Regions from separate parts of the Streptomyces sp. NPDC013455 genome, predicted to be linked through region 1. Evidence: riboswitches for the same ligand, from Rfam matches in the RefSeq annotation. Region 1 holds a riboswitch; each other region holds the start of a gene.

Region 1 (10,483 bases):
AGCGGCGGAACGTCATGCGAACCTCGGAGACAGGGGTGGCCGAAAACGTACGCATAGGTGACCCGTAGCGTGCGCAAAGGGTTGCCTCGATTCCGCGGTTCTCCCCGTGATGTGGATCACGTCCGGTCGGGGCTGCGGGGCTGCGGGGCTGCGGGGTTGCGGGGTTGCGGGGCGCGTCGGCCGGGCCGGCACCCCGGGCACCCCCGGGCCCCCGCTTCGACCCGGCGGCCTGCCGCCGGGCCACCCGGGGACGGGGCATCGCGGGCCCGGCGGCTCGAAGCGGCCAGGCCCGTCGCGGCTCGGAGTGGCCAGGCCCGTCGCGGCTCGAAGTGGCCAGGCCCCTCGCGGCTCGGGGTCAGAGCGCGCTGCGGCGGAGTGTCAGATGGACGTTGCCCGCCTTGTCGGTCTCCTCGGTGAGGACCTCGTAGCCGTGCTCCTCGGCGAAGGCCAGCGCGCTCTCGCGGCCGTACGTCTGCGTCAGCCGGCGCAGCCAGGCCGCGTCGTACCGGCGCCGGTCGTAGTCGCTGATGATGGCCTGGAACTCGCCGTCGGCGGTGCGGGCGAAGCCCAGGTCGTTGCTCGCCGAACCGACGTGCCGGCGCCGGATGATCACCTCGGCCCGCTGGCTGCGCCGGTCACCCTGGTACCCGATGAGCGCCTGCGGCTCGTCGTGGCTCTCCACCTCGTCGAAGCCGAGCGCCCGCAGGGCGCGGACGAGGGTGTCCTGGTCCTTCAGCGAGGTGCGGACGCGGGTGTAGTGGGACATGGGGACTCCTTCAGGCGAGGCGCACGATGGGTTGCCGGTCGAGGACCCAGACACGGCGTTCCAGGTCGAAGGCGGAGACGGTGAGGCGCTTGTGCGCGTCGATCCGGAAGTCGCACCGGAAGCGGTCGGCCCCCGCGCGGGCGGGCGGCCGCGCCTCCAGGAAGGTCGGGTTGTCCTCGTTCAGCCACAGCTGGGACTTCTCCTGCCGGTGCTGCGGGGTGACCCCGACGGCCCGGGCACCGCCGTCGGCGTCGAAGACGATCTCCAGGTCGGCTCCCGCGTCCCGGAAGGTGGCGTGGGCCAGTTCGTAGATGGCCAGGCCCAGATTGCGCTGCCCGTCCCGGATGGCCTTGATGGTGAGGGTGCGGATCGGGTCCGCCGTCGGGTACTCGCTGCCCGCGCGGACCAGCGTCTCGAACTCGTAGGCGCCGGTGTCACGGTTGACGTGGCGGATGGCGTAGTCGTGCTGGATGTGGTCGTGCAGCTCGTAGCCGCCCGCGATGCCGGCGGCCCCGGCGGCCACCGCCTCCAAGGGGCGGTCCACCCGCAGCACCTCCGGCGGGAACTGCCAGCGCAGCAGCTCCTGGACGGCCGGGATGAGACTGGAGCCGCCGACCAGGAACACCTGGGAGATCTCCTCGGCCGGGTAGCCGGCCGAGGCCGCGCCGTCGAGCGCCCTGCGCAGTGCCCTGCCCACCCGGCCCAGCACGTCCCGGTCCCGCAGCAGCGCCTCGAAGTCACCGCGGGAGAGGTCCATGCGGTACGACTCGCCGGTCTCCGGATCGGTCGCCTCCACCACCGCGGTCGTGGCCTGGGTGAGCGCGGTCTTGGCCGCCTCGGCGGAGCGCAGCAGCCGGCGGAAGACGCGGTTGTAGGCCGCCGTGTCGCCCAGCGGCACACCGGTGGTGTCGGCGGCGTGCTGGGCGATGAGCGCGTCGATGTGATTGCCGCCGAGGTCGGCTCCCGTCTTGGCGATGGCCCGCACGCCCGCCCCGCCGCCGGTCTCGGCCGGCTCCTGCACCCGTACCACGGAGATGTCCAGCGTGCCGGCGCCGAAGTCGAACACCATGAAGGCGTCCCCCGGGTTGAGCCGGGCGCTGTAACCGACCGCGGCCGCGGTCGCCTCGTCCACCACGCGCAGCCTGCTCAGCCCCGCCGTCTCGCCGACCTCCCGCACCAGCCAGTCCCGGTAGGTGTCGAAGGACTCCACCGGAGCGGTCGCCACGATCTCCAGGTCGTCCGTGCCGACGGCGAGCGAGGCGGCGGCCATCACGTCCCCGAGGAACTGGGTGGCCGCGTCCCGGTTGCTGATCCGGCGGTCGCCCACGGCGCGCGGGATGTCGATCGACTGCCCGGTGACACTGCTCTTGGTGGACTGGAAGACGGCCACCGCCGGGTCGTCCCAGAACGCCGCGTCCCGGGCGACGGCGGCGCCCGTCCAGCGCCGCTCCCCGTCCACGGCGAACGCGATCAGTGAGGGCACGACCCGCTGACGTACGCCCCCGCTGCCGCCGCGCAGCAGGTCGAGCCCCTCCAGCGGGATGGGCTCACCCCGGTCCGAGGCGTGGTCCCAGCCGGCGACCACGGTGTTGGCGGTGCCGAAGTCGATGCCGATGCGGGTGGTCATGGGGTGTCGAAACTCCTCGTCGCTGGACGTGCGGGGCGAGGCCGCGCCGGCCTCACAGGCTGATGTCGTACTCGCCGGCGGTCAGGGCCGCGAGCTCACCGGGATCCCCGAGGTCGCCCAGCTCGATGTCGAAGCGGAAGCGGTACTCGAGCAGGGCGTGCAGCAGGTCGACCACCGGCCGTGCCGCCGGGGGCAGATCCGGGGCGGCCTTGGCGCCGGCGACGACGCCCAGGTCCGCGGGCACGGACGTCACCAGCGGCTTGGTCATCAGGCTGGGCAGCGCCCAGGTGCGCAGGTCGTACAGGTCCGTGTAACCCGCGTCGTACCCGACGGCGAGGAACTCGCCGCGCGGCGACAGGTGCGCGCTGGTCACCGTGGCCCCGTGCCGCTCCGGCTCGGACGTCCACTTCTGCTCCAGCGTCCGGGCGTTCAGTACGACGATCCGCCCGCGCTCGTCGACGAGCGCGACCTCGCCGCGGCCCGGCAGCGCCTCCAGACCGCGGATCAGACCGGCGTTGACGGCCCCCGGCACCAAGGTGCGTCCCACGCACGTCAGCTGCTGGATGGTGCCGCGCTTGCTCGCCACGACCAGCGAGTCGGAGCCGGTGAACACCGCCCGGCCGACGATCATCCCGCCGTCGCCCCCGGCGAGCAGTTCGGTGGCGGAGCCGTTCGTGACGGCCAGCTCCCGGGCCAGGACCGCCAGCCGCCCGGAGGGCAGGTGCGCGGTCACCGCGCGCGGCCAGTCCCGCTGCGGGTCCAGGCCGAGCTTCTGCACGCAGACCGCCTCCACGCCGCCGTCCGGCGCGCCCAGCAGGATCTCCCCGCCGCGCGTACCCGCGGCGAACGAACCGTCCGTGCCCCGCAGGGTCAGCGCGGTGAAGGGCCCGGGCTCCTCGTACAGCACCCGCCCGCCGCCGCCGGTGCAGCGCACCAGCCGGCAGGGCGCCTGCCCGTTGTTGGTGCGCTCCGCGGCGACGAAGGCACCACCACCGGTGTGCACGATGAACCCGACCGAGGAGCGGAAGCAGTCGTAGCGCTCGACCAGCCGGCCCTGCGTCAGATCGACGACACCGGCGACGTGGTCGGTCCCCGCGATCGCCAGGAAGGGGCCGTCCGGGGCGAAGGAGACGTCGTTGACCCTGCCGTGGAACTGGATGCGGCTGCTGCGTGACACGTCCGGCCACCACTGCCCGAACCCCCGCAGCGATCCGCGCGTCCACCGGGGATCGGCCCGGCGCATCATCTCGAAGACCCGGCGGCCGTCCTCGTCACGCGGCACCCAGTCCTCGAACAGGCCCATCAGCTTCAGGCCGGCGGCCGGGGCCACCTCCTGCACCATGCCCCACAGCCGGCGCCACTCCCCGCGCTCCGCCAGCTGACGGCTCAGGTAGTCGAGTTCGGGCTCCTCCAGCTCCGGTATCCGGGACCGCGGGTCGCTGCCGACCAGCACCCGCATCAGGTCGAGACCGCCGGTGGCGCGCATGGCCTGCTGCAGCCCCAGGCGCGTCTCCTGGGTGGCGGCGGCGTAGGCGAGTTCCAGCAGCCGGCCGTCGGGGTCCATGCCCCGGTACTGCTCCAACTGGCGGGTCAGCAGGAAGAACACCACCCGCCGGACGGGATCCCTGGGCGCGAGCCGCTTCTCGACGCAGAGCGGGACCAGCGCCGGATCGGACAACGCGGCGTCGCACAGCGCTTCCGCCAGCTCCGGCGGCAGCCCCGCGAGGATCTTCCGGCGGGCCAGGTCCCCTACCGGGTGGTCGGTGCGTGCGGCCGCCGCGAACAGGGCGACGCGGGCGGCCGGCTCGGTCAGACCCGCGGTGGTGGGTGCCAGTACGACGAGACTCGCGCCCCGCTCCGGCTCGTTCGGCGGCGCGGGCGTGTTCCACGCCGACAGGGCGGTCAGCAGCCGCTCGTCGGGCACGCGCAGCCAGGCGGCCCAGAGAACGCGCAGCACCCTGCCCTCGGGCGGCACCGGATTGCGCAGCAGCAGCGAGACCAGCGGCGGGAGATCCACGGGGACGTGCGCGCCGGCCGGCCCCTGACCGGAACGCGTGAAGGTGCGGGCCGCCCGTCGCCACAGCGCCTCCGACAACTTCCCGGTGGCCGTCGCGCACGCCGCCTCCGCGCCCTCCCGGACCAGCGGATCCGGGTCGGCCAGCAACTGGTCGACGGAATCGGCCAGTTCCCACGACCACACCTGCGGCAGCCGCCCCTGCACCGCGGCGGTCAGCAGCCGGGGCAGGCCGTGGGGGGCCAACGCACCCGTCTCGCGGACGAGGCGGCGCAGCTCCGGATCGCGTGTCGCGGCCCAGCGCTCCGCGAGCACCTCGCCGGCCGACTGCTGCCGCGGATGACCGTCCTCCCGCGCGGTCCGCGCGAGCACCGCCACGACCCGGGGATCGCCGTCCTCCAGCGCACCCGCACGGAGCCGCCGCCAGGCCCGGCGCGCCCGGAACCCCCAGCCCGACGCCGCGTCACCGCGCGCGGACGCCCGCAGCCGGCGCTCGGCCCGCCAGGCACTCACCACCGCCCCGCTCCCCCCCGTCACCGGCCCGCCGCACGGGCCGTACTCCGTCACTTGTCCCTCGTCACGCCAGTTCCAGCCGGACCTGCGCCTCGGCGGCCCGTTCGGCCTCGGCGAAGGAGGCGGACTGCGCCCGCCCGTCGCGCAGCCAGGCCCGCAGGTTCTCGATCGACTCCCGCTGGGAACGGCTGAGCGGCACCAGCCGCGCGATCGCCTCCGCGAGGTCGCTCGTCGTGATGTCCCGGTCCTCGGCGAACGCCCGGTACATCGCGTCGACGACGGCCTGCTCCAGCTCCGCGCCGACACAGCCGTCGGACAGCCGGGCCAGCTGCGCCACGTCGAACCGGTTCGGATCGCGGCGCCGCTTGCGCAGGTGGACGTGGAGGATCTCGCGGCGCTCGGCCTCGGTCGGCAGGTCCAGGAAGAACACCTCGTCGAAGCGGCCGCGGCGCAGCATCTCCGGGGGCAGCGCGGTCACGTCGTTGGCCGTGGCGACGACGAACACCGGCTTGGTCTTCTCCTGCATCCAGGTGAGGAGGGTGCCCAGCACGCGCTGCGAGGTCCCCGAGTCGCCGCCCCCGCCGGCGGCGAACGACTTCTCCAGCTCGTCGATCCACAGCACGCACGGCGCCACCGTCTCCGCCAGGCTCAGCGCCTGGCGGACCCGCTCCTCGGACTCGCCGACCAGGGAGCCGAAGACCGCGCCGACGTCCAGCCGGAGCAGCGGCAGCCGCCACATGCCGCCGATCATCTTGGCGGTCAGGCTCTTGCCGGTACCCGGGATGCCGATCAGCGCCAGACCCTTCGGCGCGGGCAGCCCGTACTTCGCGGCCTCCTCACCGAAGGCGCGCTCGCGCAGCGTCAGCCAGCGCTTGAGCGCGTCCAGCCCGCCGAGGTCGTCCGGTGTCTCCTCGGGCGCGGTGAACTCAAGGGCCCGGGAGGCGCGGATGACGGCCTTCTTCTCCGCCAGTACGGCGCCGATGTCCCGGTCGTCCAGCACCTGGTCGCGCACGATCGCCTTGGCGAAGGCCCGCCGCGCCTGGGTGGAGGTGAGACCCAGTGCCGCCTGGGCGAGCCGGGCACGGCCGTGCGCGGTCAGCTCGCAGCGGATGCCGCCGGTGGAGGTGATCATCCGCTCCAGTTCGCCCCGCAGGGCGTCCGCGTCGGGCAGCGGCAGGTCGATGACCACGGCGTCGTCGTCGAGTTCCCGGGGTACGTCGCGCACGGGCGTGGTCACCACCAGCGAGGACCCCGTGTACACCAGTTCGTGTGCCAGGTTGCGGACCTTGCGCCGCACCAGCGGGCTCTTCGACCAGAACTCGTGGAAGTCCCTCAGCACGTACAGGTCGCGCTTCTGCGGCGAGGCCTTCACCATCTCGCCGATCTTCTCCAGCGCCTTCTCCGGCGTCGGCGCCTGCGGCATGCCGCGGCCGACCGCCGACCGGAAGCCGTCGGCGATGTCCCAGCTGACGAGGTCGGCGGAAGCGTCCCGCGCCGCACGCACCGTGTCCAGCACCGTGAGCGCCCGCTGTTCCTCGATGGTGACCAGCACCAGCAGCGGCACCCTCGCCCGCAGGTACAGGCCGATGTCGTTCTCGATGGTCACCGCGGACCGCCCTCCCACTCGTGCATGCCCGTCAGGGTGATCGAGCCGTCCGTACCGATCACCAGCTCCGCCTCGGGCACCTCGGCGAGGTCCGCGGCGGTGTACCGGCCCGTCAGCGCCCAGTACTCCTTGTTGGACGACCCGCGCAGTCCGGCGCCCAGCCGCAGCCGCGCGTTGTACCGCCCGGCGACGACCAGATCCGTGTCGGCGACCGCCGCCGCACGGCGGGCGTCGCCCTCCACCTCGGCGCGGGTGAACCCGGTCAGCACGATGATGCCGAGATCGCTGCGGCGCCGGACCGCCCCGCAGAACGCCGCGACGGCCTCCGTCTGCTCCAGCGGCTCGCCACCGGTCAGGGTCACGCCCTCGATGCCGTCGGTGCCGAGCACTTCCTCGACCAGGTCCGCGACCGGCCGCCCGCCGGGGTCCCGGGCGGGGTCCCCGGGGCGGACGGGATGCGTGCCCGGATTGAAGCAGCCGTCGCACGCCAGAGTGCACCCCTGGCTCCACACCACGAACCGCGCACCCGGACCGTTCGCCGTGCTCCGGGCCAGCGTCGAATGAATCCGCCACCGGGGCCCGGCGACGGAGTGCCCCCGTACTGTCACCATCGCCGGTCTACTGCCAGAGCTGGTCGTGGTGTTCCTCGGCGGTCTCCACGTAGGCCTCGGCCGTCAGTTCCTGCGACTCCACGTCGCCGCCGAGCCGGGAGACGAGCTCCTCGGTCTCGGCGAGGCAGCTCATGCCCTCCATGCCCTGCACGTGCAACTCGACCCGGCCGTCCGGTCTGACCGTCACCTCAAGGATCTCGTCGGCCAACTCGTCCCCCCAAGCCAGGCCCCAACCACGAATGCCCGCAATATATCTCCGCGCGGCGAGGCACGTCACCAGGTGGCGACAATCGACAAGATCGTCCGCGACCCCGCGGACAGGACCGGACCAGGGAAGGAACCGACGAGATCATGTGCGTCATCGAGACCCGCGGCCTGACGGAGGCGTCCGGATGACCGGCACCGAAGCGCCCGTGCTGCTGCGCACCGAGGGGCGGGCCGGCTATCTCACCCTCAACCGGCCGGGGGCGCTCAACGCCCTGAACCACGCCATGGTCCGCGCCGTCGACGCGGCCCTGACCGTATGGGAGAGCGATCCGGCCGTGGAGACCGTCGTCATCACCGGCGCGGGGGAGCGCGGCCTGTGCGCCGGCGGCGACATCCGCGTCATCCACGATGACGCCCGCGACGGCGACGGCACCGCCTCGGCCGCCTTCTGGCGCGACGAGTACCGGCTCAACGCCCGTATCGCCCGCTACCCGAAGCCCTACGTCGCCGTCATGGACGGCATCGTGATGGGCGGCGGTGTCGGCGTCTCGGCGCACGGCAGCGTGCGGATCGTCACCGACCGGTCCCGGATCGCCATGCCCGAGACCGGCATCGGCTTCGTCCCCGACGTCGGCGGCACCCGTCTGCTCGCCCTGGCCCCGGGCGAACTCGGCACCCACCTCGCGCTGACCGGCGCCCACATCGGCGCCGGCGACGCCCTGCTCTGCGGGCTCGCCGACCACTACGTACCCGCCGCGGCCCTCCCCGCCCTCGTGGCCGAACTCGCCGCCTCGCCCCTGCCGGACGTCCTCGCGCGCCATGTGCAGCCGCCGCCGCGAGGGGAGCTGGCCGAGCGGCGGGAGTGGATCGACGCGTGCTACGCGGCCGGGACGGTCGAGGAGATCGTGCGGCGGCTGCGGGACCACGGCGGCCCGGACGCGAAGGAGACGGCCGAGACCCTGCTCGGCAGGTCGCCCACCGCGCTCAAGGCCACCCTCGCCGCCCTGCGCCGCGCCCGGAGCCTCGGCTCGCTGGAGCAGGTCCTCGACCAGGAGTACCGCGTCTCCTGCGCCTTCCTGCGCACGCCCGACCTGGTGGAGGGCATCCGCGCCCAGGTCATCGACAAGGACCGCGCACCGCGCTGGTCGCCCGCGACCCTGGCCGAGGTCACCGACGCCGACGTGGACCGCTTCTTCGCCCCGCTCGGCGACCGGGAACTGGGACTGGCCGCCACCGCCACCGCCACCGCCACCGCCGACGGTGCCGGCACGGCCGGCACCTCGGACACCGCCGGCACGGCCGGTACCCCGGACACCGCCGGCACGGCCGGCACCCCGGACACCGCCGGCACGGCCGGCACCCCGGACACCGCCGGGTAGCCGACGGGCGGCAGCCCGCCGCGCTGACGGCCGGCGGGGAGTGGTGGGGCGGGCCGCCGGGGCGGTGCCGGGGGACAGCCGGCCGCGCCGGACGGCGACCCGCCTCCTCCGGTGCCCGTGCCGAACGCCGCCGTGCCGAACGCCGCCTCCGCTGTGCGGCGTTCGGCGTCGAGCGACCCGCATCCCGAGGCGCCCGCATCCCGAGGCGCCCGCACCCCGAGGTGCCCGCATCCCGAGGTGCCCGCATTCCGAGGTGTGCGCCTCCGCTCGGGTGTCCGCCCCCCTCGGCGCCTGCCGCGCGCGGTGTTCGCGGCGGGCGGGCGGAGCGGCTCGGGCCCGTTGTCGCCGCGGTGGACGACCGGTCGGATCTAGCCACCGCCGACCCACCAGCCCATACCGTCCCGCCCGGTGGGAGAGGTAGATCACCCCTGGTGTACGCGGTCTTGGCCGGGCCCGCGCCACGCGGTACGGTCTGTCCGATATCGACGACGGCGAGACGGAAGCCGGTGGGAATCCGGCACGGTCGCGCCACTGTATGCGGGCCCTTCAAGGAGCTCGTGAGTCAGACCCGTGGCCGTCGTCCTGTGCACCACCGAGATGGGACGCGAACTCCCAGAGGAGGTCCTGCCATGGCGCAGACCGTCGCCCGGCCGACAGCCACCACCCCCGTCGTTCCCGCCAAGCTGCCGCTCAAGGCGATAGCCCCCTGGGCGGTCTTCTTCGGCATCCTGATGCTCGTCCTGCTGTACTTCGTCGGCGCCGAGCAGGGCGCCACCTCCGTGTTCAACGGCACGGACGTCCATGAATGGGTGCACGACGCACGTCACCTGCTCGGCTTCCCCTGCCACTGACGCGAGGGGACGCGCGCCCATGAACTCCGCAACCGTACGGAACCTCCTCGTACGGGGCATGCTCGCCGGCCTCGCGGCCGGCGTGCTCGCCCTGATCGCGGCCTACGTCCTCGGTGAGCCGCACATCGACAAGGCGATCGGCTTCGAGGAAGCCCACTCCCACGAACACGGGGTGGAAGTCGTCTCCCGCTCCGTCCAGTCCACCGCCGGCCTCGCCACCGGCGTCCTCCTCTACGGGGTCGCCTTCGGCGGCATCGCCGCGCTCGCCTTCTGCTTCGCCCTCGGCCGGGTGGGCCGGTTCGGCCCGCGGGCCACGGCCCTGCTGCTGTCGGGCTGCGCGCTGCTCACCGTGTACGTCGTACCGTTCCTGAAGTACCCGGCCAATCCGCCGTCGGTCGGCGACCCCGACACCATCGGCAAGCGGACCACCCTGTACTTCCTGATGATGGTGCTCAGCGTCCTCCTCGCGGTCGCTGCCACCATCCTGGGCAAGCGGCTCGCGCCCGGCCTGGGCACCTGGTGGGCGACGGTCGTCGCGGTGGCCGCGTTCGCCGTCGTGATCGGCCTGGCCTTCCAGTTCCTGCCCGTCGTCAACGAGGTGCCGAGCCACTTCCCGGCCACCCTGCTGTGGCGGTTCCGCCTGTCGGCGCTGGCCATCCAGACCGTGCTGTGGGGCGGATTCGGCCTCGCCTTCGGCGAGTTGGCCGAGCGGCTGCTGAACCCGGGGCCGGTGGCCGCCGGTCGGGCGGTTCCCGCCGCGCACTGACTCCTCCGCGCCACCAGAGGGCCCCTCGGAACCATCCTGGGGGCCTTCGGCGTTCTCCGGACACCGTCGCGCACCGGATCACGGCCCGGCCGGAGCACCGGCCGGTCCGGCGCGGACCGCGCTGCCCCGACCGGCGCCGCCCT
Region 2 (10,483 bases), on a different contig from region 1:
GATCTGGACGGCGGCCTGGGTCGCGTCGTTCGGCACGTCGCCGAGACCGCCGTTGGTGAGCGCGAAGGAGTCCTGGCCGACCCGGACGGCGGCCACGTCCAGGCTGAGCAGGAACTCCTGCCCGTCCGGTGCCGTGCTCGCGAGGGTGACGCGCAGGCCCTGGCGCACGTCCCCGACCTCCGGCAGCGGGGCGTCGACGACCTGGACGTCCTCCACCAGCCCGAGTTCCGTGGTGGCCGTGAACCGCGCGCACCGCGTCGGCAGCGTGCCCAGCCAGGACAGCATGGCGTCGACCTCCGCCGGGCGGCGGGCGCCGATCTGGTAGCGGAGCTGGGCGTCGTCGTCGGTGTGGTCCAGGCCGACCGCGACGCGGGCCGGGGCACCGAGGAGTTCGTCGTCGTACAGGGCGTCCAGCAGCCGCTGGCACTCCCCGGCCGTGGTGCTCGCCTTCAGCAGCCCGTCCCGCCAGGTGGCCGCGCCGGTCGTGGGCGTCCAGGGCTCGCCGAGGTCGGTCTCGTTGATGAGCGCTGCCTGCACCTGCTCGTCGCTGAGGGTGGCGCCCTCGGGCCGCGCGGACGCCTTGGCCGTCGTGGCCGGCCGGTCGATCGTGGGCAGCGGGTGCGGCGCGCTGGCCGGCTGCCGCAGACCGAGGGCCGCGCAGCCGCCGGCGGCGAGGAGACCGGCGGCGAGGAGGGAGAGCAGGACGCCACGGGGCAGGTGCGGGCGTATCGCGGGGGTCATCGGTGCCTCCTGGGGCTGCGTGCGGCCGACGGGGTGCCTGATCTCACGGCACCACCGGCCCGACCCGCCCACCAGCGCTCCGGTCCGTACGGGTGAGGGGCGCGCGGGACGGGGAGGGGCGCCGGGCGGGGAGGTGTGCGGGGTGGGGCGGTGGGCGGAAAATCCGTGGTGCCCGACGCGCGGGGGCGGTACCGTCCCGTCCATGCAGCGCGCCCCGCAGGACCCGTCGAACACGACGACGCCGGAGACCGTCCCGGCGCGCTGACACCTGACCAGCACGAAAGCCCCGGGGCGCACGCCCCGGGGCTTCGTCGTGCACCCGGGGCGTCCGCCTCCCGCACCGAGGAGTCCCGGATGAACCAGCAGCTGCCCGACCACCGCCGCCTCGGCCGTGCACTCGGCTTCTTCGACACCGACCCGCTGATGGGCGCGGGCCTGCCCTACTGGCTGCCCGACGGCGCGGTCGTCCGGCACACCCTGGAGGAGTACGTCCGGGACGCCGAACGCCGGGCCGGCTACCGGCACGTGTACTCGCCCGCGCTCGGCAAACGGGAGCTGTACGAGATCTCCGGGCACTGGGACCACTACCGCGACGACATGTACCCGCCGATGAAGCTCGGCGCGGACGAGGTCGTGCTGCGCCCCAGCCTCTGCCCCCACCACGCCCTGATCTACCGCTCCCGGCCCCGCAGCCACCGCGAACTGCCGCTGCGCATCGCCGAGCTGGGCGCCATGCACCGCGCCGAGCTGTCCGGTGTGCTCGGCGGCCTGACCCGGGTCCGCGCCATCCACCTCAACGACGCGCACATCTTCTGCACCCTCGACCAGGCGGTGGCGGAGGCCCGCGACGCCCTGGAGCTGATCGCCCGTGCCTACGCCGACCTCGGCATCGAGGCCGTACGCCACCGCCTCTCGCTGCCCGGCGCGGGCGGCAAGTACGTCGACGACCCGCGGCTGTGGCGCCGGGCGACCGATCTGCTGCGGGAGGTGCTCGCCGAGGCCGGGGTGGCGTACGAGGAGGCCGAGGGCGAGGCCGCGTTCTACGGCCCCAAGATCGACGTGCAGATCGCGGACCCGGCGGGCCGCGAGGCCACCCTGTCCACCGTGCAGATCGACTTCCACCAGCCCGCCCGCTTCGACCTGCACTACATCGGCGCCGACGGCGCCAGGCACCGGCCGGTGATGGTGCACCGCAGCATCATCGGCAGCGTCGAGCGGGCCGTCGCCCACCTGCTGGAGGCGCACGGCGGCGCGCTCCCGGCCTGGCTGGCCCCGGTCCAGCTGGCCGTGCTGCCCGTCGCCGAGGACCAGCGGGAGCAGGCGGCGGCGCTGGTCCGGGAGGCGGCCGCGCTCGGCCTGCGCGCCGAACTCGCCGGGCCCGAGGAGGGCACCCTGGGGGCCAGGGTCCGCGCGGCGCGCCTGGTGCCGTACCAGGCGGTGATCGGTGCGCGGGAGGCCGGCGCCGGGCTGGCCGCCCTGCGGCTGCGCGACGGCCGCCGGCCCGGTGCGCTGCCCGGGGGCGACCTCCTCGCGCGCATCGCCGAACGGGTGGCGGCACGCGGCACCGCGCTGTGGGCCTGATCTAAGGTCGGCACGACGGAAGGAGTCCGCCGTGACCGGTCAGCCCATCCCCGTGATCATCGACTGCGACACCGGGGTCGACGACGCCCTGGCCCTGCTGTTCGCCGTACGCCACCCGGGACTGGACCTGCGGGCGGTGACCTGCGTGGCCGGGAACACCGACGTCGACGGGGTGGTCCGCAACACGCTTACCGTGCTGGAGCAGGCGGGCGCCCCCGACGTCCCGGTGGGCCGGGGCGCCGAGCGCCCGCTGCTCGAACCGGCCCGCTCGGCCCGGCACGTGCACGGCACCGACGGCATGGGGGACCTGGGCCTGCCCGCACCCACCCGCGCCCCGGCGGACGTCGACGCCGTCACCCTCCTGCACCGCGAGATCCTCGCCTCCCCGCGGCCGGTCACCCTCGTCCCGACCGCCCCGCTGACCAACATCGCGCTGCTGCTGCGCACCCACCCGGAGGTCACCCGCAACATCGAGCGGATCGTGTTCATGGGCGGCGCGGTGGAGGTCGGCAACGCCACGCCGGTCGCGGAGTTCAACGTCTGGCACGACCCCGAGGCCGCGGCGATCCTGCTCACGGCCGGGGTGCCGATCACGATGTACGGCTTGGACGTCTTCCGTCAGGTCGTCGTGGGCAGCGACGAGGTGCACCGGCTGCGGACCAGCGGCGAGCCCGGCACCCGCCTGGCCGGCGAGCTCCTCGCCCACCGGCCGGCCCACCAGGGCGAGCCGCCGGAGGCCGAGGAGGCGGGCGGCCTCGGCGACGCCGGCGCGGTGTGCGCGGTCGCCGACCCGGCGGGCATCACGACCAGCCTCCTCCCGGTCGAGGTCTCCCTCGCCCCCGGTCCGTCCCGCGGCCAGACCGTCGTCGACCGCCGCCCCCGCCTCGGCGAGTCCGAGATCCACGAGGGCGGCCGCGAACGGGCGCTGGTCGACGTGGCGTTGGAAGTGGACGTCGACCGGTACGTGAAGCTGTACCTGGAGACGGTCCGACGCTAGGGGGTGGGACACCCCCCAGGGGTGCCTCGCCCCGGCTACTCGGCGGAGGCGGCCGGCGTCCGGGCGGTCCAGCGCTCCTCCACCCGGGCCAGCCGCCAGTACGCCAGCGCCGCCGCCCACACCGCCACGAACAGGCCGACGATGAGGTAGCCGACGCTGTCCAGGTTGAGGCCGGCCACCCAGCCGGTGACCGGGTCGTCGAGGTGGAACTTCTCGTGGACCACGCCGACCAGTTCGATCGTGCCGATGAAGAAGGCGACCGCGATGGACAGGCCGGTGATGGCCAGGTTGTAGAAGACCTTGCGGACCGGGTTGGAGAACGCCCACTGGTAGGCGAAGTTCATGAACGTGCCGTCGAGCGTGTCGAACAGGCTCATCCCGGCGGCGAAGAGCAGGGGCAGGCAGAGGATCGCGTACCAGGGCAGGCCGGCCGCCGCGCCCGAGCCCGCCATCACCATCAGCGTGACCTCGGTGGCCGTGTCGAAGCCGAGGCCGAAGAGGAAGCCCAGCGGGTACATCTGGCCGGGCCGGGACACGGACCTCGTCAGCCGGCCGAGGACGCGGTTCATGAAGCCGCGCGAGTCCAGGTGCTGTTCCAGCTCCCGCTCGTCGTACGAGCCCGCACGCATCGCCCGGAACACCTTCAGGATGCCCACCAGGGCGACCAGGTTCAGGGCGGCGATGAGGTAGAGGAACGTGCCGGAGATCGTCGTACCGAGGAAGCCGAGCACCTGGTGGGTGGCGGAGCCCTCGTTCATCACCTTCCCGGCGAGCGAGGTGCCGCCCGCGATCAGCAGGGCCAGCAGCACCACCACGCTGGAGTGGCCGAGCGCGAACCAGAACCCCACCGACACCGGCCGCTTGCCGTCGGCCATCAGCTTGCGGGTGGTGTTGTCGATCGCGGCGATGTGGTCGGCGTCGAAGGCGTGCCGCATGCCGAGGGTGTAGGCGGTGATGCCGAGCCCGACGCCGAAGACCTCGTCGCCGACCTCGTAGCGCTCGGGCGCGACGAGCAGGAAGAGGATGCCGAAGGCGACGACGTGCAGGGCGAGGATCACCGCCATCAGCCCGGCCGTCTTGACGGTGTCCTCGCGTCGCCAGCGGAAGGACGCGGGCCTGGACTCGGGCAGGGATGTCCCGGGCGGGTTCATGCGGTCAGCTCCAGCACCTCGTGGATCTTTCATGAGCTGCCGTGGCCGGTCTCCTGGCTTACGGGTGCCCCCGCGCGAGCGAAGCCGAGCGCGCGGGAGGGTCGTGCGTCCGCCGTTCCTGCCTTCCCAGTCGTACGACCAGTGGCCCGGCGGTGCCGGACGGAACGGGAACTCCCCGATCACAGTGGCGAGGGCCGCGTCGACTTCGCATCGACTTCCCGAGCACCACGGCCCGCCCACAGTAGGGGGCGCGGGCCCTCCCTGCACAGCTGCTCAGCCGTGCAGGTATTCAAGATCACATATGGGTTTGGGAGGATGGCGGCATGCATCTCGTGCCTGCCGACCGAGCCGACCGGCGGACCATCGACGGTCACCGGGTGTGCGAGGCGATCGCCGCCATCGGCGACGTGGCCCGGCTGCGCGCCTGGGCCGACCGGTTCTCCCTGCTCGCCGACCCCAATCGGCTCGCACTGCTGCTCGCCCTGCACCGCACCGGCCCGCTGGCCGTCTCCGACCTGGCGATCGCCACGGGGATGAACGATCCCGCCGTCTCCCAGGCGCTGCGGCTGCTGCGGGCGGCCGGCGTGGTGGCGGGCGAGAAGCAGGGGCGGGTGGTGCGCTACCGGGTGGTCGACACGCAGGTACAGGGCCTGTTGGAGCACTGCGGCCCCTGACCGCCCGCTGGAAGGTTGCTTTTCCGGGCAATGTGGACAGATACAGAGTCCGTACCGTCGTCCGTCCCCTGGGAGCCCGTATGGCAGACCTCTCGCCGGACCTCTCGTCCAGGAACCCCGACTGGTGGCGGCAGGCCGTCATCTACCAGGTCTATCCGCGCAGCTTCGCCGATGCCGACGGCGACGGCCTCGGCGACCTCAAAGGCATCACCGAACGGCTGAACCACCTCGCCACGCTCGGCGTCGACGCCTTGTGGCTGAGCCCCTTCTACCCGTCCGAGCTCGCCGACGGCGGTTACGACGTCGCCGACCACCGCGGTGTCGACGAGCGCCTCGGCACCCTGGACGACTTCGACGCCCTGGTCGCCGAGGCCCACCGGCTGGGTCTGAAGGTCGTCGTGGACCTCGTCCCCAACCACACCTCGCACCTGCACCCCTGGTTCCAGGAGGCGCTGCGCGCCGGGCCCGGCTCCGCCGCGCGGGACCGGTACGTCTTCCGGACCGGGCGCGGTGCGCACGGCGAACTCCCGCCCACCGACTGGCAGTCCGTGTTCGGCGGCAGCGCCTGGCGGCGGGTCCCCGACGGGGAGTGGTACCTCCACCTCTTCGCCCCCGAGCAGCCCGACCTCAACTGGGAGAACGAGGAGGTCCGCGCGGACTTCCGCGCCACCCTGCGCTTCTGGTCCGACCGGGGCGTGGACGGCTTCCGCGTCGACGTCGCCCACGGCCTGGCCAAGGACCTCGCCGAGCCGCTGCGGGACGTCGGCGACATCGGCGCGACCGGCGAGGAGGCCCTGCTGCACGTGGAGCCGGGCAGCCACCCGTACTGGGACCGGGACGAGGTCCACGAGATCTACCGGGACTGGCGCAAGATCTTCGACGCCTACCACCCGCCGCGCACCGCCGTGGCCGAGGCATGGGTCCCCGACGCCCGCCGCGCCCTGTACGCCCGCCCCGACGAACTGGGACAGGCCTTCAACTTCGAGTACCTGGAGGCCCGCTGGGACGCGGAGGAGCTGCGCGAGGTCATCACCGGCTCGCTGGCCACGGCGCGGACCGTCGGAGCCTCCGCGACCTGGGTGCTGTCCAACCACGACGTCGTACGGCACGCCTCCCGTCTCGTGCTGCCGCCCGGCACCGACCCGGACGCCTGGCTGCTGGCGGGCGGCACGGCGCCGGCCGTCGACACGGCGGCCGGCCTGCGCCGGGCCCGGGCGGCGACCCTGCTGATGCTGGCGCTGCCCGGCTCGGCCTACCTCTACCAGGGCGAGGAACTGGGCCTGCCCGAGGTCGCCGACCTGCCCACCCAGGTGCTCCAGGACCCGATCTGGGAGCAGACCGGCCACGTCCGCAAGGGCCGCGACGGCTGCCGGGTGCCGCTGCCCTGGACGACGACCGGACCGTCGTACGGCTTCGGCCCCGGGGCGGGCTGGCTGCCGCAGCCGGCGTCCTTCGCGGCCTACGCCGTCGAGGCGCAGGCCGGCGCCGAGGGGTCCACGCTGGAGCTGTACCGCACGGCCCTGCGGCTGCGCCGCAAGCTGCTGGACGGCGAGACGCTGACCTGGACGCCCGGGGCTCCGGCCGGCGTCCTGGACTTCACCCGTACCGAGACCTGGCGCAGCGTCACCAATCTGGGCGCGCGGCCCGTACCGCTGCCGCCCGGTGAGGTGCTGCTGGCCAGCACCCCGCTGCCGGAGGGGAGGACCCTGCCACCGGACACCACGGTGTGGCTCGCCTAGCCGGCCGACGGGCTCGGGCCGGGGGCGGCGCCGGCCGCGCCGCCCCCGGTGGCGGCGCTCAGGTCCAGCGGGGTGGAGGTGGCGGTCGGCGGCGGGGTGAGCACCACCTCCGGCTGGCCCACGGCGGGGGGCGGCGGGGTCAGGTCGGACTGGGGGAGCTTCGGCGGGGTGGTCTGCTGGAAGAGGGTCTGGTCGAAGTCGACCAGACCGGTCTTCTCCATCACGGTGATGTGGTCCAGCACGGTGTCGTTCGCCTGGTCGGCGAGGGCGCGCACCAGGGAGTTCTTGGTGGTGGAGCGGATCTTCGCGATGGTGTTGAAGATCGAGCCGTGCGTCATCCGCAGGATGTTGGCGAAGTCGGTGTCGAACTGCTTGCCGCTCTCGCCCTTGAGCTGGTTGACGAAGCCGACCTGCTGCGGACTGGCCAGGTTGGGCAGCGTGATGTTCAGCATGGGGGCGATCTTGCGGCAGGAGGCGTCCAGCGCGGCGTGCCCGTCCACCAGGTGTTCGCTCGCCGTCTTCACCTCCTTGCTGCTGCCCTTCTGCAGCCCGATCTGACCGAGCGGGTACTCCCACAGCCCGGCCGCCCGCACCTTCACCACGAAGTCGCGGTCCTGCTCGGTGAGCGGCCCCCACTGGGTGCTCGCGATGACGCGGTCCTGAGAGGTGGAGACCTTGTCCAGGCCGAGCATGCCCGGGTAGGCGAGAGCGGCGAGGGTCAGAGCCATCGCACCGCCCACGAAGACAGTTCCCGTCGCGTTCCGCGAAAAGCGCACCGTTCCTCCTGCCTGGGGACCCGCCATGTCGGGACGCACAGCAGTACGGACGCGGAGGTCGTTCGTCTCAGCGGCGCCCGGTAAAGAATCCGGTAAAGGATCAGCCGGGTCCGTTGGCCGAATGTTGGCCGCTCCCGGGCGGAAGGTTGACCTCTTCGCGGGAGAAGCCTGGCCGGGCCCGCGCCTACATTCGCCGCATGCGCCCACAGTCACCACCCCGGCTCCCGGCCGCCCTGCCGGTCCTGCCCTACCGCAAGCCCACCAGGGGCCGTGACTACTGGGTGCTGGACGACGTCCTGCCCGGCGTCGACGCGGTGCGCGAGCGGTGCCTGGCCAAGGACGACTGGGCCGAGGGGTACCCGTACACCTCCGAAGCCTGGCCCGGCCTGCGCGCCATGCCCGGTCTGGAGCCGTCCGAACTCGCCCGCGTCGAGCGGCTGGTGAAGCAGGCGACCGGCGCGAAGGAGCTGTGGGTGCAGCGGACGCCCGGCGGCGGCACCCTGAACCACAACTGCGTCCAGGTGGTCGGCGCGGGCGAGAGCGAGCCCCGCCCGCACACCGACTCCCGCGCGCTGTGCCGGTACGCGGCGGTGCTCTACCTCAACCCGGCGGTCCCCGAGGGCTGCGGCACCAGCTTCTACCGCCAGTCGCTGCCCGGCGGCCGGCTCGGCGGCAACCTCGTGCGCGCCCCGCACACCAACCTGGTCGAGGCCCTCGGCACCCGCTTCGTCGCGCCGGACGCCTTCGAGGAGGACGTCCGCGTCCCGCACCGGTACAACCGGCTGCTGCTCTACCACGCCAACCTCGTGCACAGCGCGACCGCCTACCACGGCAGGACGCTGGCGGAGAAGCGCATGACGGCGGTCTTCTTCTGGATGGCGTGAGGCGGTGCCGGGCGGTGTGAGGCGGTGCCGGGCGGTGTGAGGCGGTGCCGGGCGGTGTGAGGCGGTGCCGGGCGGCCGGGGCGGGAAGCGTCACCCTGCGGGGAGTGGCTTTGTAGGCCAATATAGGGATATTGGCCGCACCGCTCTCTTCAAAGGGGGCCTCCATGGCTGTGGACATCCCTCCACTCGTCCGGCCTTCCCGGCTCAGAAGCCGGGGCGGGCTGCTGGGCGAGTGCGTGGCGGAGTTCCTCGGAACCTTCGTCCTCATCTCGTTCGGCTGCGGCGTGGTCGCGATGGCGGTCGCCGCGCTGCCCGGTTCCGGCCGGGCCGCCACCACCACCACGATCTTCCTCGCGGCCGGTGACTGGCTCCTGATCACCTGGGGCTGGGCCCTGGCCGTCGTCTTCGGCGTGTACGTGGCCGGTGGCGTCAGCGGCGCCCACCTGAACCCCGCCGTGACGCTGGCGATGGCCGTGCGGCGCGGGTTCCCCTGGGCCAAGGTCCTGCCGTACTGGTTCGCGCAGTTCGTCGGCGCCCTCACCGGGGCCGCGCTGGTCTACCTCGTCTACCACAACGCGATCGACGCCTTCGACCAGACCGTGCCCGGACCCAAGGTGAACGGGCACACGAACGCCACGTTCTCCATCTTCGCGACCTTCCCGGCGCCGTACTTCCACGGCGGCATCTGGGGGCCGCTGATCGACCAGATCGTCGGCACGGCCTTCCTGCTCATGCTGATCGCCGCCGTCATCGACCTGCGCAACCAGGCCGTGAAGGCCAACCTCGGGCCGCTGATCGTGGGCTTCGCCGTCGCCGCCATCGGCATGTCCTTCGGTGCCAACGCCGGTTACGCCATCAACCCGGCGCGTGACTTCGGGCCGCGCCTGTTCACCTACGCGGCGGGCTGGGACAGCCTGGCCTTTCCCGGGAGCGTGTCCGGCGCGTTCAGCGCCTACTGGTGGATCCCGATCGTGGGACCGCTGATCGGCGGCCTGATCGGCATCCTCCTGTACGACCTGTTCATCGGTGACGTCCTGCTCGTCCGCGCCGAACAGGCCGAGCCGCCCGAGCCGGGACGGTCGGTCCCGACCCGCACCAGCGACGAGGAGTGAGCCCGCCCCGGCGCTCCCGTGTTCCTCCCGGAAGCCGCCGGGCGATGCCCTCCTTACGGCTCAGCCGCCGGCGCCGGTGACCGTGACCCGTGCGCCGACGGCCGTGTGCTCGTACAGCCAGCGGGCGTCGGCGGTGCGCAGGCCGATCAGTCCCAGCGTGGACGGGCGGCGCCCGGGGACGTCCGCCGTGCCGTCGGCGCCGTAGACGAAGTGCCGTTCGCCCTGCGGGCCCTGGAAGGCCAGCACCCAGTCGTGCTGCTCCACCACACCCGTCGGTGAGGAGCTGAACCGCACGCTGCGCAGGCGCTCGGTGACCCGGCCGACGGCATCGTCACGGAACGGCTGGTTCATGCCGGGCGCGGAGAGGGGGAACGTCCGTCCGCCCGCCCGCAGTTCCAGGGCGGTCAGGTCGATCCGGAGGTCCCGGACGGTGCCGTCCTCGGGGGAGGGGGGCGGCGCCGGAGCGGTGGTGGTGGCGGTCGCCGCGGGCGGGGGCGCCGGCCGGTCGCCGGAGTCCAGCAGGGCCGTGCCGGCCAGGACGGCCGCGCCGGCGACGACGAGGCCCGCCGCGGTCACCGCCGCCCGGCGGGTCCGGCGGCGCGCCGCGGCCCGCCGCCGCACGGCGGCACCGGAGCCGGGGGCGGAGCGCCGGCCCTCGGCGGCCACCTCGCGCAACGCGGCGGTGAGCCGGTCGGCCGTCTCCTCCGGCGCCTCGGGGGACGACGGGTCATGAGGCATGCGTGGCCTCCTTCGTCCCGGTCATGGTCTCAGCCTCCTCGGGCGACAGATGGCGGGCGAGGGCGGCGCGGCCACGGGCCAGCCGTGCCT
Region 3 (10,483 bases), on a different contig from region 1:
GAACCGGCGCAGCCGCTCCTCGTACTCCGCGGGGTCCGCGTTCCACATCGCCGCGTGCGGGGCGTGCGGGACGGTGTGCAGGGCGACGAGATCGGCCCGGCGCCGGGCGAGGGCGCGGGAGAACTCAAAGGGGGCCACCTGGTCGTCCGGCCCGTGGACGACCAGGGTGGGGACGCGCAGCCGGGCGGAGTCGGCGGCAGCGGTGAACCGGTCGGTGTGCAGTCCGGCCCGGCCCTGCGCGGCCCGCACGGCGAGCGGCAGCAGCGGCTGCGGGGTGTGCCGGGCCCTGGCCAGGGCGCGCAGGGTGGCCTCCCAGCTGAGTACCGGGGAGTCCAGGACGAGCCCGGCGATGCGGTCGCGGACGGCGGAGTGCTCGGCGGCGCGCAGGGCCATCGTGGCGCCGGTGGACCAGCCGAGCAGCACGACCCGGCGGGCGCCGTGGCGGACGGCGTAGCGGACGGCCGCCTCGACGTCCCGCCACTCGGTCTCGCCGAGGTGGTTCAGCCCGTCCGGCGGGCGTGGGGCGCCGAGGTCGCCGCGGTAGGCGAGGGCGAGGACCGGCAGCCGGCGGCCGTGCAGGAACCGCATGACGTTCATGGCGTGTTCCCGGGTGGTGCCGAGGCCGTGTACGGCGATCACCCAGGTGTCCCGCTGTCCGGGCACGAACCAGGCGGGCAGGCCGCCGAGTTCGCCGGGCACGTCGACGTCGGCGTGGTCCAGGCCGAGGGCGGCACCGGGGTCGCCGACGTACAGGTTGGGGGTGAGCCGGACCGTGTCGCCGGCGGTGAGGGTCCCGTGCGTGACGCGTTCCAGGCGGCGCACGACGGTGTCGGCGGTGTGCGCGGCCGCGTCCAGGACGGGGCCGACGACCGCGTGGGAGCCGTCTCCGGCGAGGCCGTAGGTGCCGGGGCGCAGGGCGACCAGGTCGCGGGTGAGCGCGATCTGGCCGGCGGCCGTGCCGTGCACGGTGAGGCCGGGCTCGGTGGGCAGGGGGCGGCCGGCGGACGCCTTCAGCGCGGCGTCGCTGGCGAGCCGGCCGGCGACCACGGACGCCGTGCCGGCGGCCAGGACCGCGGTGAGCGCGGTGGCGGTCGCCTTGGCGGTGCGCACGGCTCCAGTGTCCTGGCGGAGGCGGCCCGCGACCAGCGGGAGCACGGTGCGCGGTGGGCGGCGCCGGAGGGCGGACGCCTCCGGGGCACCGGGAAGGGCCCCGCGTGCCCGGGCACCGGCCCGGCGGAGCAGGGCGAGCGGGATCGGTGGGGTGCGCAGGGGCTTGTCGCTCGGCAAGGGGTCACCTCCGTTGGCCGTACCCCTTCAAGCGTTCCCCGGCCTCGGCCAGTTGTGCCTCCGACAACAGGGACGGTGCCAGACCCGGTACCGAGGACGCCGTCAGCCACAGGCGGCACATCCACTCCAGCTGGGCGGTGCGGTCGTAGGCCTGGGCGAGCGTGGCGCCGTAGGTGACCATGCCGTGGTTCTGCAGCAGGCAGCCGGAACGGCCGGCCAGGGCGCGGAGCATGTTCTCGGCCAGCTCGTCGGTGCCGTAGGCCGCGTAGGGGGCGACCCGGACGGGTCCGCCGAGAGCGGCGGCCATGTAGTGGACCAGCGGGAGCTCGGGCACGAGCGTGGAGACCGCCGTCGCGTGTACGGCGTGGGTGTGGACGACGGCGCGGGCGTCGGTGGTGCGGTAGACGGCGAGGTGCATGGGCAGCTCGCTGGTCGGCACCAGCGTGCCGAGCACCTGGCGTCCGGTGAGGTCGACGCCGGTGATGTCGGCGGGGGTGAGCCGGTCGTAGGGGACGCCGGAGGGGGTGACCAGCACGAGGTCGCCGCAGCGGACGGAGACGTTGCCGGAGGTGCCGACCACCAGTCCGTCGGTGACCGTCCGGCGGGCCGTCCCGACCAGTTCCGCCCAGAGCTCCGCCTCGTCGCGGTGCGCGTCCCGTCGTTCGTCGTCCGTGTTCCGCCGCAGTTCAGCCATGCCGCGATCCTGCCAGCCGGAGCGGGGCGAGCGGGCGGTGCGGCCGTTCGGGTCCGGAAACCCTGCGGCCGAACGGGCGGATCTCGCCGGGAAACACCTGCCACCGGTGCGGACCGGGCGGGCAGCGGGTCTTCAATGATCTCTCTTGCCCACTGGACGATCCGGACGACCGCCGCCGCCCGCGCGTGCGGGGGCGTCCGCCGTCCGCACCCCGGGGAGACGCCATGGCACGTGTACGCACCCTCGTCCGCCGCCGCGCCGGTGTCCTCGCGGCGGCCGCAGCGGCGGTCCTCGGCCTCACCGGCCCCGCGACCGCCGGCCCCGCGACCGCCGGCGCCTCGCCCGCGACCGCGTCGGCCGGCCCGGCGGAAGCCGCCGGACCCGCGAGCGCCGTCGGATTCGCCAATGCCGCCGGACCCGCGAGCGCCGTCGGGCCGGGGGAAGCGAGTGGGCCGGCGGTGTCCGTGCGGGCGCTGCCGCGGGGGCATGACGTGTCGTCCCACCAGGAGCGCGTCGACTGGCCGGAGGCCCGGGCCGGGGGCGCGCGGTTCGTCTACGTCAAGGCGACCGAGTCCACCGACTACCGCAACCCCTACTTCTCCGGACAGTACCGCGGCGCCCGCGAGGCCGGACTGATCCGGGGCGCGTACCACTTCGCCAGGCCGGACCGGTCCTCCGGCGCCCGGCAGGCCGCGTACTTCCTGCGGCACGGCGGCGGCTGGCGGGCGGACGGCTGGACGCTGCCGCCGGCGCTCGACATCGAGTACAACCCGTACAGCGAGGAGCACGTGTGCTACGGGCTGGACAAGGAGCGCATGGTCCGCTGGATCCGGTCGTTCGGCGACGAGGTCGAGCGGGAGACCGGCCGCCGGCCGGTGATCTACACCACCACCGAGTGGTGGAGGCAGTGCACCGGCGACGGCCGCGCCTTCTCCTCCCACCCGCTGTGGCTCGCCCGGCACGGTGCCGCCCGGCCCGGGGCGCTGCCCGGCGGCTGGCGTGACTGGACGTTCTGGCAGTACGGCGTCAAGGGCGGGCTGCCGGGTGACCAGAATCTCTTCAACGGGTCCGCGGCGCGGCTGCGGGCCTTCGCGCGGGGCCGGTAGCCAAGGGGCGCCTGGGGCGAGTGGCCGAAGCGGAATCATGAACATGCCCTTCGGACATCCCGACGCCCGCCCCAGTTCATCTTCCGTTCACCCAGGTTGCCTACGTTCGACCAGCCAATGACCTCGAACGATTGCCTGGGTAAATGGAAAGCTTCTCGCTGATCCTCGCGATTGTGGTGGTAACCGCACTCGCGTTCGATTTCACGAACGGTTTCCACGACACCGCGAACGCGATGGCCACCACCATCTCCACAGGCGCCCTGAAGCCGAAGATCGCGGTGACCATGTCCGCCGTCCTCAACCTCGTGGGCGCCTTCCTCTCCGTGGAGGTCGCCAACACGATCTCCAAGGGTCTCGTCGACGAGAGCGGCATCCGTCCCGAGGTCATCTTCGCCGCCCTGGTCGGCGCGATCCTCTGGAACCTGCTGACCTGGCTGGTGGGCCTGCCCTCCAGTTCCTCGCACGCCCTGATGGGCGGCCTGGTCGGCGCCACCATCGCCTCCGCCGGCTTCGGCGCGGTGCACGGCGACGTCCTGGTCACCAAGGTGCTGCTGCCCGCGGTCGCCGCGCCGATCGTGGCGGGTCTCGCGTCGCTGCTGGCCACCCGGTTCTCGTACGGCATCGGCGGAACCGCCGACGGCGAGGCCACCCGCAAGGGCTACCGCGCCGGCCAGATCGCCTCCGCCGGCCTGGTCTCCCTCGCCCACGGCACCAACGACGCGCAGAAGACGATGGGCATCATCACCCTCGCGCTGATCGCGGGCGGCGCCATCGCGCCCGGCTCCAACCCTCCCACCTGGGTGATCCTCTCGGCCGGCCTGGCCATCGCGCTCGGCACCTACATCGGCGGCTGGCGCATCATCCGCACCATGGGCAAGGGCCTGACCGACCTGGAGCCGCGCCAGGGCTTCGCCGCGCAGACCAGCGCCGCGACCGCCATCCTGGCCTCCTCCCACCTCGGCTTCTCCCTCTCCACCACGCACGTCGTCTCCGGCTCCGTGATGGGCGCGGGCCTCGGCCGCAAGGGCGGCGTCGTCCGCTGGTCGACCGCGACCCGCATGTTCATCGCCTGGGGCCTCACGCTCCCGGCCGCCGCGCTGGTCGGCGCGGGCGCCGAGGCCGTCACCGACCTGGGTGACTGGGGCACAGCCGCCGTCGCCGTCTTCCTGGTCGCCGCCAGCGCCGCCATCTGGAAGATCTCCCGCCGCGAGGTCGTCGACCACACCAACGTGATGGCCGACACCGACGAGCCGGCCGGCGTGGTGACCACCGCCATCGCCGCCGTGACCCCGCCGCCCGTCGGCGCGGTCACCGAGGACCTGACGGCCACGATCCCCGCCCCGGCCGCCGAGCCGGCCCCGGCCGCTCCGCCGGCCGCCACGGTCTGACCCCGAGCACACGGTTACTGAAGGAAGCATCCCCATGAAGATCGACTGGGCGGCCCTCGGCTCCGTCTTCGGCGCCAGCCTCGTGTTCAGCGTCGGCCTGGTGACCCTGTTCACGCTCGGCATCGCGGGCCTGAACCGGCGCGAGAAGGCCACCGCACAGGGTGGCTCCGCCGGCCTCGCCGTCACCGGCGCCTACGTCTGCTTCGCGGCCTGCGCGGCGGCGGTGGCGTACGGCATCCACCTCATCGTCGCCAAGGGCTGACCGCCCGGAACACGACGCCGGCCCTGCCGGGCCCGCTGCGGCGGTGGCCCGGCAGGGCCGACGCGTGTCCGGGCGCGGGAGCCGAGAGGGCGTGACGGACACGGAGGGAACCCGCGGTGGCGAGGCGTACGCGCCCGCGGAGCCGGTCTCCGTGCGGGGGGTGCGGGGCGGATCGGTGCAGGCCGCTCCCCCGAGCGGTTCTCGTCGCGCCCCGGTCCCCCGACGCCCCGCGGCGGGCTGCCGGTGTGGGCCTCAGCACAGTCCGGCATCCCAGGTCAGAGGCAAGTTGACGGCCGTTCCGGGTGCGTGGTGGACTGCCCAGGCCATAACGGCGGCAGAAGAGGAAGCCGGTGCGAATCCGGCGCGGTCCCGCCACTGTCACCGGGGAGCCATCCCCGGGAGCCAGGAACTCTCGCCGCCGATTCACGTCGAACCAGGGCGCGGACACCCTGAGTGAGGACACATATCGCCATGCTCGGCTGCCGTTCGAGGACCGATACCAGGCCCGCTCCTGTGCCCACGGCCGGCTGAGCCGATGGGTGCCGACCGCACGTACGCGTACGGCGCCGCCGCCGGCCTCCTCGGTGACCTGCTCCTCGGCGATCCGCGCCGCGGGCACCCGGTCGCCGTGTTCGGCCGTGCGGCCGGGGCCGTGGAAGGCGCGCTGTGGCACGACCACCGCGGCTGGGGCGCCCTGCACACCACCGTGTGCGCCGGCGGCGCCGTCGCCCTCGGGGCGCTGGCCGCACGCGCCGTACGCCCCTCCCGTACCGCCTCCCTCGCACTGACCGCCGCCGCCACCTGGGCCGTCGTCGGCGGTACCTCGCTCGCCCGGGAGGCCCGTGCCATCGGGCGCGCCCTGGAGGCCGGGGACGTCGAGGCGGCCCGGGCCCGGCTGCCCCATCTGTGCGGCCGCGACCCGCAGGCGCTGGACGCCGACGGCATCGCCCGGGCCGTGGTCGAGTCGGTCGCGGAGAACACCTCGGACGCCGTCGTCGGCGCCCTCGTGTGGGGCGCCGTGGCCGGGGTGCCGGGGCTGCTCGGGTTCCGGGCGGTCAACACCCTGGACGCCATGGTGGGTCACCGGTCGCCGCGCCACCTCCGGTTCGGCTGGGCCTCCGCCCGGCTCGACGACGTGGCCGGCTGGCCGGGGGCGCGGCTGACCGCCGTGCTCGCCGTACTGGCCGGACCCGATCCGCGCGGCGCCGTGCGGGCGTGGCGGGCGGACGCGGCGCGGCATCCGAGCCCCAACGCGGGCCCGGTGGAAGCGTCGTTCGCGGGCGCGCTCGGCGTCCGCCTCGGCGGCACCCTCTCCTACGGCGGCCGGGTCGAACACCGCCCGGTGCTCAACGGCGCCTCGGGACGGGCCGTCCGGGCCGGCGACATCGAGCGGGCCGTACGGCTCTCCCGCCGCGTCGGCCTGCTCGCCCTCGGCACCACACTCGCCGCACGCCGACTCCTGAAAGGACGTGGGAAGTGAACGGTGGTCTCCTCGTCGCCGGCACCACCTCGGACGCCGGCAAGAGCGTCGTGACGGCCGGCATCTGCCGCTGGCTGGTCCGCCAGGGCGTGAAGGTCGCGCCGTTCAAGGCGCAGAACATGTCCCTCAATTCGTTCGTGACCCGTGAGGGCGCCGAGATCGGGCGGGCGCAGGCGATGCAGGCCCAGGCCTGCCGCCTGGAGCCGACCGCGCTGATGAACCCGGTGCTGCTCAAGCCCGGGGGCGAGCAGAGCAGCCAGGTGGTGCTGCTCGGCAAGCCGGTCGGGGAGCTGAGCGCCCGCGGTTACCACGGCGGACGCCAGCAGCGGCTGCTCGGCACGGTCCTGGACTGCCTGGCGGAGCTGCGGGGCACGTATGACGCGGTGATCTGTGAGGGGGCGGGGAGTCCCGCCGAGATCAATCTGCGGCGGACCGACATCGTCAACATGGGCATCGCGCGCAACGCGCGGCTGCCCGTGCTGGTGGTGGGGGACATCGACCGCGGGGGCGTCTTCGCCTCCTTCTTCGGGACCGTCGCCCTGCTGTCGCCCGAGGACCAGGAGTTGGTCGCCGGGTTCCTGGTGAACAAGTTCCGGGGCGATGTCGGCCTGCTGGAGCCCGGGCTGGAGATGCTCCGGGAGCTGACCGGGCGGCGGACGTACGGCGTGCTGCCGTTCCGGCACGGGCTCGGCATCGACGAGGAGGACGGGATGGGGGTGTCGCTGCGGGCGCCCGTCCGGGAGTCCGCCGTCGCTCCCCCGGTCGGCGAGGACGTGCTGCGGGTCGCCGTGTGCGCGATACCGCTGATGTCCAACTTCACCGATGTGGACGCGCTGGCCGCCGAACCGGGCGTCGTGGTGCGGTTCGTGGACCGGCCGGAGGAACTGACCGACGCCGACCTGGTCGTCGTCCCGGGGACCCGGGGCACGGTCCGGGCGCTCGCGTGGCTCCGGGAGCGGGGTCTCGCCGACGCCCTGGTCCGCAGGGCCGCCGAGCACCGGCCCGTCCTCGGCATCTGCGGCGGCTTCCAGATCCTCGGCGAGCACATCGAGGACGAGGTCGAGTCGCGTGCCGGCGCGGTCGACGGGCTCGGCGTACTCCCCGTCCGGGTGCGCTTCGCCCGGGAGAAGACCCTCACCCGGCCGGCCGGCGAGGCCCTCGGTGAGCGGGTCGAGGGGTACGAGATCCACCACGGGGTGGCCGAGGTCACGGGGGGCGAGCGCTTCCTGGACGGCTGCCGGGTCGGCCAGACCTGGGGCACCCACTGGCACGGCTCGCTGGAGTCGGACGGCTTCCGGCGCGCCTTCCTGCGCGAGGTGGCCGCCGCCGCGGGCCGCCGCTTCGTGCCCGCGCCGGACACCTCGTTCGCCACGCTGCGCGAGGAGCAGCTCGACCGGCTCGGCGACCTGATCGAACAGCACGCGGACACGGACGCGCTCTGGCGGCTCATCGAGTCGGGCGCGCCGCAAGGACTGCCTTTCATTCCACCGGGAGCGCCCGCATGAGCACTGTGTTGTTGTTGTCGACCGCCGACACCGATCTGCTGGCGGCCCGGGCCTCCGGCGCCGGCTACCGCATCGGCAACCCCACCCGGGTCGACGTCGCCGGGGAGCTGCCGGGCCTGATCGAGGGCGCCGACCTCGCCGTCGTTCGGCTGCTGGGCGGCAAGCGGGCGTGGGAGGACGGGCTGGCCGCGCTGAAGGCCTCCGGCATCCCGACCGTGCTGCTGGGCGGCGAGAGCGTGCCGGACGCCGAGCTGATGGCCGAGTCGTCCGTGCCGGCCGGTGTGGTGGCGGAGGCGCTGCGGTACCTGGTCGAGGGCGGGCCCGCGAACCTGCTGGAGCTGTCCCGGTTCCTGTCCGACACCGTGCTGCTGACCGGTGAGGGATTCGAGGAGCCGCGCCGGATGCCGGAGTTCGGCGTGCACGGCGGGTACGAGCAGCGGGACGGCCGGCCGACCGTGGGCGTGCTGTTCTACCGGGCGCACGAGCTGAGCGGCAACACCGCCTTCGTGGACACCCTGTGCGAGGCGATCGAGGCGCGGGGCGCCAACGCCCTCCCGGTGTACTGCGGTTCGCTGCGCGGCGCGGACGCCGGGCTGTACGAGCTGCTGAGCCGGGCCGACGCGCTGGTGGCCACCGTGCTCGCGGCCGGCGGCACCCACGCCTCGCAGGCGTCGGCGGGCGGTGACGAGGAGTCCTGGGACATCGGCGCGCTCGCCGAGCTGAACGTCCCGGTGCTCCAGGGCCTGTGCCTCACCTCCTCGCGGGCCGCCTGGGAGGAGTCCGACGCGGCCCTGTCCCCCATGGACGCGGCGATGCAGGTGGCGATCCCGGAGTTCGACGGCCGTCTGATCACCGTCCCGTTCTCCTTCAAGGAGCAGGGCCCGGACGAGGTTCCGGTGTACGTCGCCGACCCCGAGCGGGCCGCCCGGGTGGCCGGGATCGCCCTCAGGCACGCGCGGCTGAAGCACAAGCCGAACGCCGAGAAGCGGATCGCCCTCGTCTTCACCGCCTACCCGACCAAGCACTCCCGGGTCGGCAACGCGGTGGGTCTGGACACGCCCGCGTCGGCGGTACGGGTGCTGGACGCGCTGCGGGACGCCGGGTACGCGCTGACCGACTACCCGGCCGAGGGCGACGAGCTGATCCACCGGCTCATCGAGGCCGGCGGCCACGACGTCGAGTGGCTCACCGAGGAGCAGCTGGCCGCCGCGCCCGCCCGGGTCCCGCTGGCGGACTACCGCGCGTGGTTCGACGCGCTCGACCCGGAGCTCGGGGAAGCCATGCGGGAGGCGTGGGGCGAGCCGCCGGGCTCGCTGTACGTGGACGGTGACGACATCGTGCTCGCCTGCCTGCGGTTCGGGAACGTCGTGGTGATGATCCAGCCGCCGCGCGGCTTCGGCGAGAACCCGATCGCGATCTACCACGACCCCGACATGCCGCCGTCGCACCACTACATGGCGGCGTACCGGTGGCTGGAGAACAGCTTCCGCGCCGACGCGATCGTGCACATGGGCAAGCACGGCACGATGGAGTGGCTGCCGGGCAAGGGCCTGGGCCTGGGCCCCGGCTGCGCGCCGGACGCCGTGCTCGGCGACACCCCCCTGATCTACCCGTTCATCGTCAACGACCCCGGCGAGGGCACCCAGGCCAAGCGGCGCGGGCACGCCACGGTGGTCGACCACCTGGTGCCGCCGATGGCGCGCGCGGACACCTACGGGGACCTGGCCAAGCTGGAGCAGCTGCTCGACGAGTACGCGCTCGTCTCGGACCTGGACCCGGCGAAGGCCCCGGCGGTCCGCGCCCAGATCTGGACGCTGGTGAAGGCGGCCGAGCTCCACCACGACCTGCACGTGGACGAGCAGCCGGACGACGACGAGTTCGACGAGTTCGTCATGCACATCGACGGCTATCTGTGCGAGATCAAGGACGTGCAGATCCGCGACGGCCTGCACATCCTGGGCGGCGGACCGGTCGGCGAACCGCGGGTGAACCTGGTGCTGGCCGTGCTGCGCGCCTCCCAGGTGTGGGGCGGGCAGGCGAACGCGCTGCCGGGTCTGAGGGCCTCGCTGGCGGCCCACTTCGGGCTGGTGGAGAAGGAACTGCTGGCCGAGCCGGGCGCCCCGGTGAAGGTGCCGGTGGAGCTGTCGGAGCTGGTCGAGGGACCGTCCCGGAGCGCCGCCGACGCGATCGACCTGCTGGAGCAGCTGTGCCGGCGGATCGCGGAGGCCATGGAGGCACGGGCGTGGGACCGCGCGGTCGTCCCCGCCGTGCTGCGGGGTGTGCTCGGCACCGGACCCGCGGACGCGGTCGCGGTGCTGGAGTTCGCGTGCGACGAGGTCGTACCGCGTCTGGCGCGGACCACCGACGAGATCGGGCACATCCTGCGCGCCCTGGACGGCGGTTACGTGCCGGCCGGTCCCTCGGGGTCGCCGACGCGCGGTCTGGTGAACGTGCTGCCGACGGGCCGCAACTTCTACTCGGTCGACCCCAAGGCCATCCCGTCCCGGCTCAGCTGGGAGGTCGGCCAGTCGCTGGCGGACTCGCTGGTCGCGCGCTATCTCCAGGACACCGGCGCGTACCCGAAGTCGGTCGGGCTCACCGTGTGGGGCACGTCCGCGATGCGCACCCAGGGCGACGACATCGCCGAGATCCTGGCGCTGCTGGGCTGCCGCCCGGTGTGGGACGAGGCCTCGCGCCGGGTGACGGGCTTCGAGGTGGTTCCCCTGGCGGAGCTGGGGCGCCCGCGCATCGACGTCACCGT

Evidence for each region. Region 1 has a riboswitch for cobalamin ahead of ABZ576_RS13305 (CbtB-domain containing protein). Riboswitches for the same ligand answer to the same signal wherever they lie in the genome.
Region 2: it holds a riboswitch for cobalamin, as region 1 does, so the genes downstream of both, ABZ576_RS26260 (HoxN/HupN/NixA family nickel/cobalt transporter) here and ABZ576_RS13305 (CbtB-domain containing protein) in region 1, are expected to answer to the same signal.
Region 3: it holds a riboswitch for cobalamin, as region 1 does, so the genes downstream of both, ABZ576_RS30180 (cobalamin biosynthesis protein) here and ABZ576_RS13305 (CbtB-domain containing protein) in region 1, are expected to answer to the same signal.

Annotation. Positions count from the first base shown of each region.
Region 1 covers NZ_JBEYCX010000006.1:248,494-258,976, reverse strand. The annotation lists gene ABZ576_RS13340 (DUF1257 domain-containing protein) at 356-766, opposite strand; gene ABZ576_RS13335 (Hsp70 family protein) at 777-2,393, opposite strand; gene ABZ576_RS13330 (hypothetical protein) at 2,446-4,920, opposite strand; gene ABZ576_RS13325 (AAA family ATPase) at 4,985-6,526, opposite strand; gene ABZ576_RS13320 (4Fe-4S single cluster domain-containing protein) at 6,523-7,137, opposite strand; gene ABZ576_RS13315 (DUF2997 domain-containing protein) at 7,145-7,345, opposite strand; gene ABZ576_RS13310 (enoyl-CoA hydratase/isomerase family protein) at 7,530-8,723, shown strand; cobalamin riboswitch at 9,176-9,316, shown strand; gene ABZ576_RS13305 (CbtB-domain containing protein) at 9,353-9,574, shown strand; gene ABZ576_RS13300 (CbtA family protein) at 9,594-10,340, shown strand.
Region 2 covers NZ_JBEYCX010000018.1:145,738-156,220, forward strand. The annotation lists gene ABZ576_RS26245 (hypothetical protein) at 1-741, opposite strand, end outside; gene thrS (threonine--tRNA ligase) at 1,096-2,322, shown strand; gene ABZ576_RS26255 (nucleoside hydrolase) at 2,354-3,319, shown strand; gene ABZ576_RS26260 (HoxN/HupN/NixA family nickel/cobalt transporter) at 3,355-4,470, opposite strand; cobalamin riboswitch at 4,496-4,715, opposite strand; gene ABZ576_RS26265 (metalloregulator ArsR/SmtB family transcription factor) at 4,794-5,144, shown strand; gene ABZ576_RS26270 (glycoside hydrolase family 13 protein) at 5,225-6,883, shown strand; gene ABZ576_RS26275 (DUF4142 domain-containing protein) at 6,880-7,611, opposite strand; gene ABZ576_RS26280 (DUF6445 family protein) at 7,857-8,543, shown strand; gene ABZ576_RS26285 (MIP family channel protein) at 8,708-9,655, shown strand; gene ABZ576_RS26290 (L,D-transpeptidase) at 9,716-10,393, opposite strand; gene ABZ576_RS26295 (SigE family RNA polymerase sigma factor) at 10,383-10,483, opposite strand, start outside.
Region 3 covers NZ_JBEYCX010000024.1:102,798-113,280, reverse strand. The annotation lists gene ABZ576_RS30205 (alpha/beta fold hydrolase) at 1-1,110, opposite strand, end outside; gene ABZ576_RS30200 (class II aldolase/adducin family protein) at 1,292-1,981, opposite strand; gene ABZ576_RS30195 (lysozyme) at 2,206-3,087, shown strand; gene ABZ576_RS30190 (inorganic phosphate transporter) at 3,231-4,475, shown strand; gene ABZ576_RS30185 (hypothetical protein) at 4,510-4,737, shown strand; cobalamin riboswitch at 5,031-5,172, shown strand; gene ABZ576_RS30180 (cobalamin biosynthesis protein) at 5,273-6,217, shown strand; gene ABZ576_RS30175 (cobyric acid synthase) at 6,214-7,722, shown strand; gene cobN (cobaltochelatase subunit CobN) at 7,719-10,483, shown strand, end outside.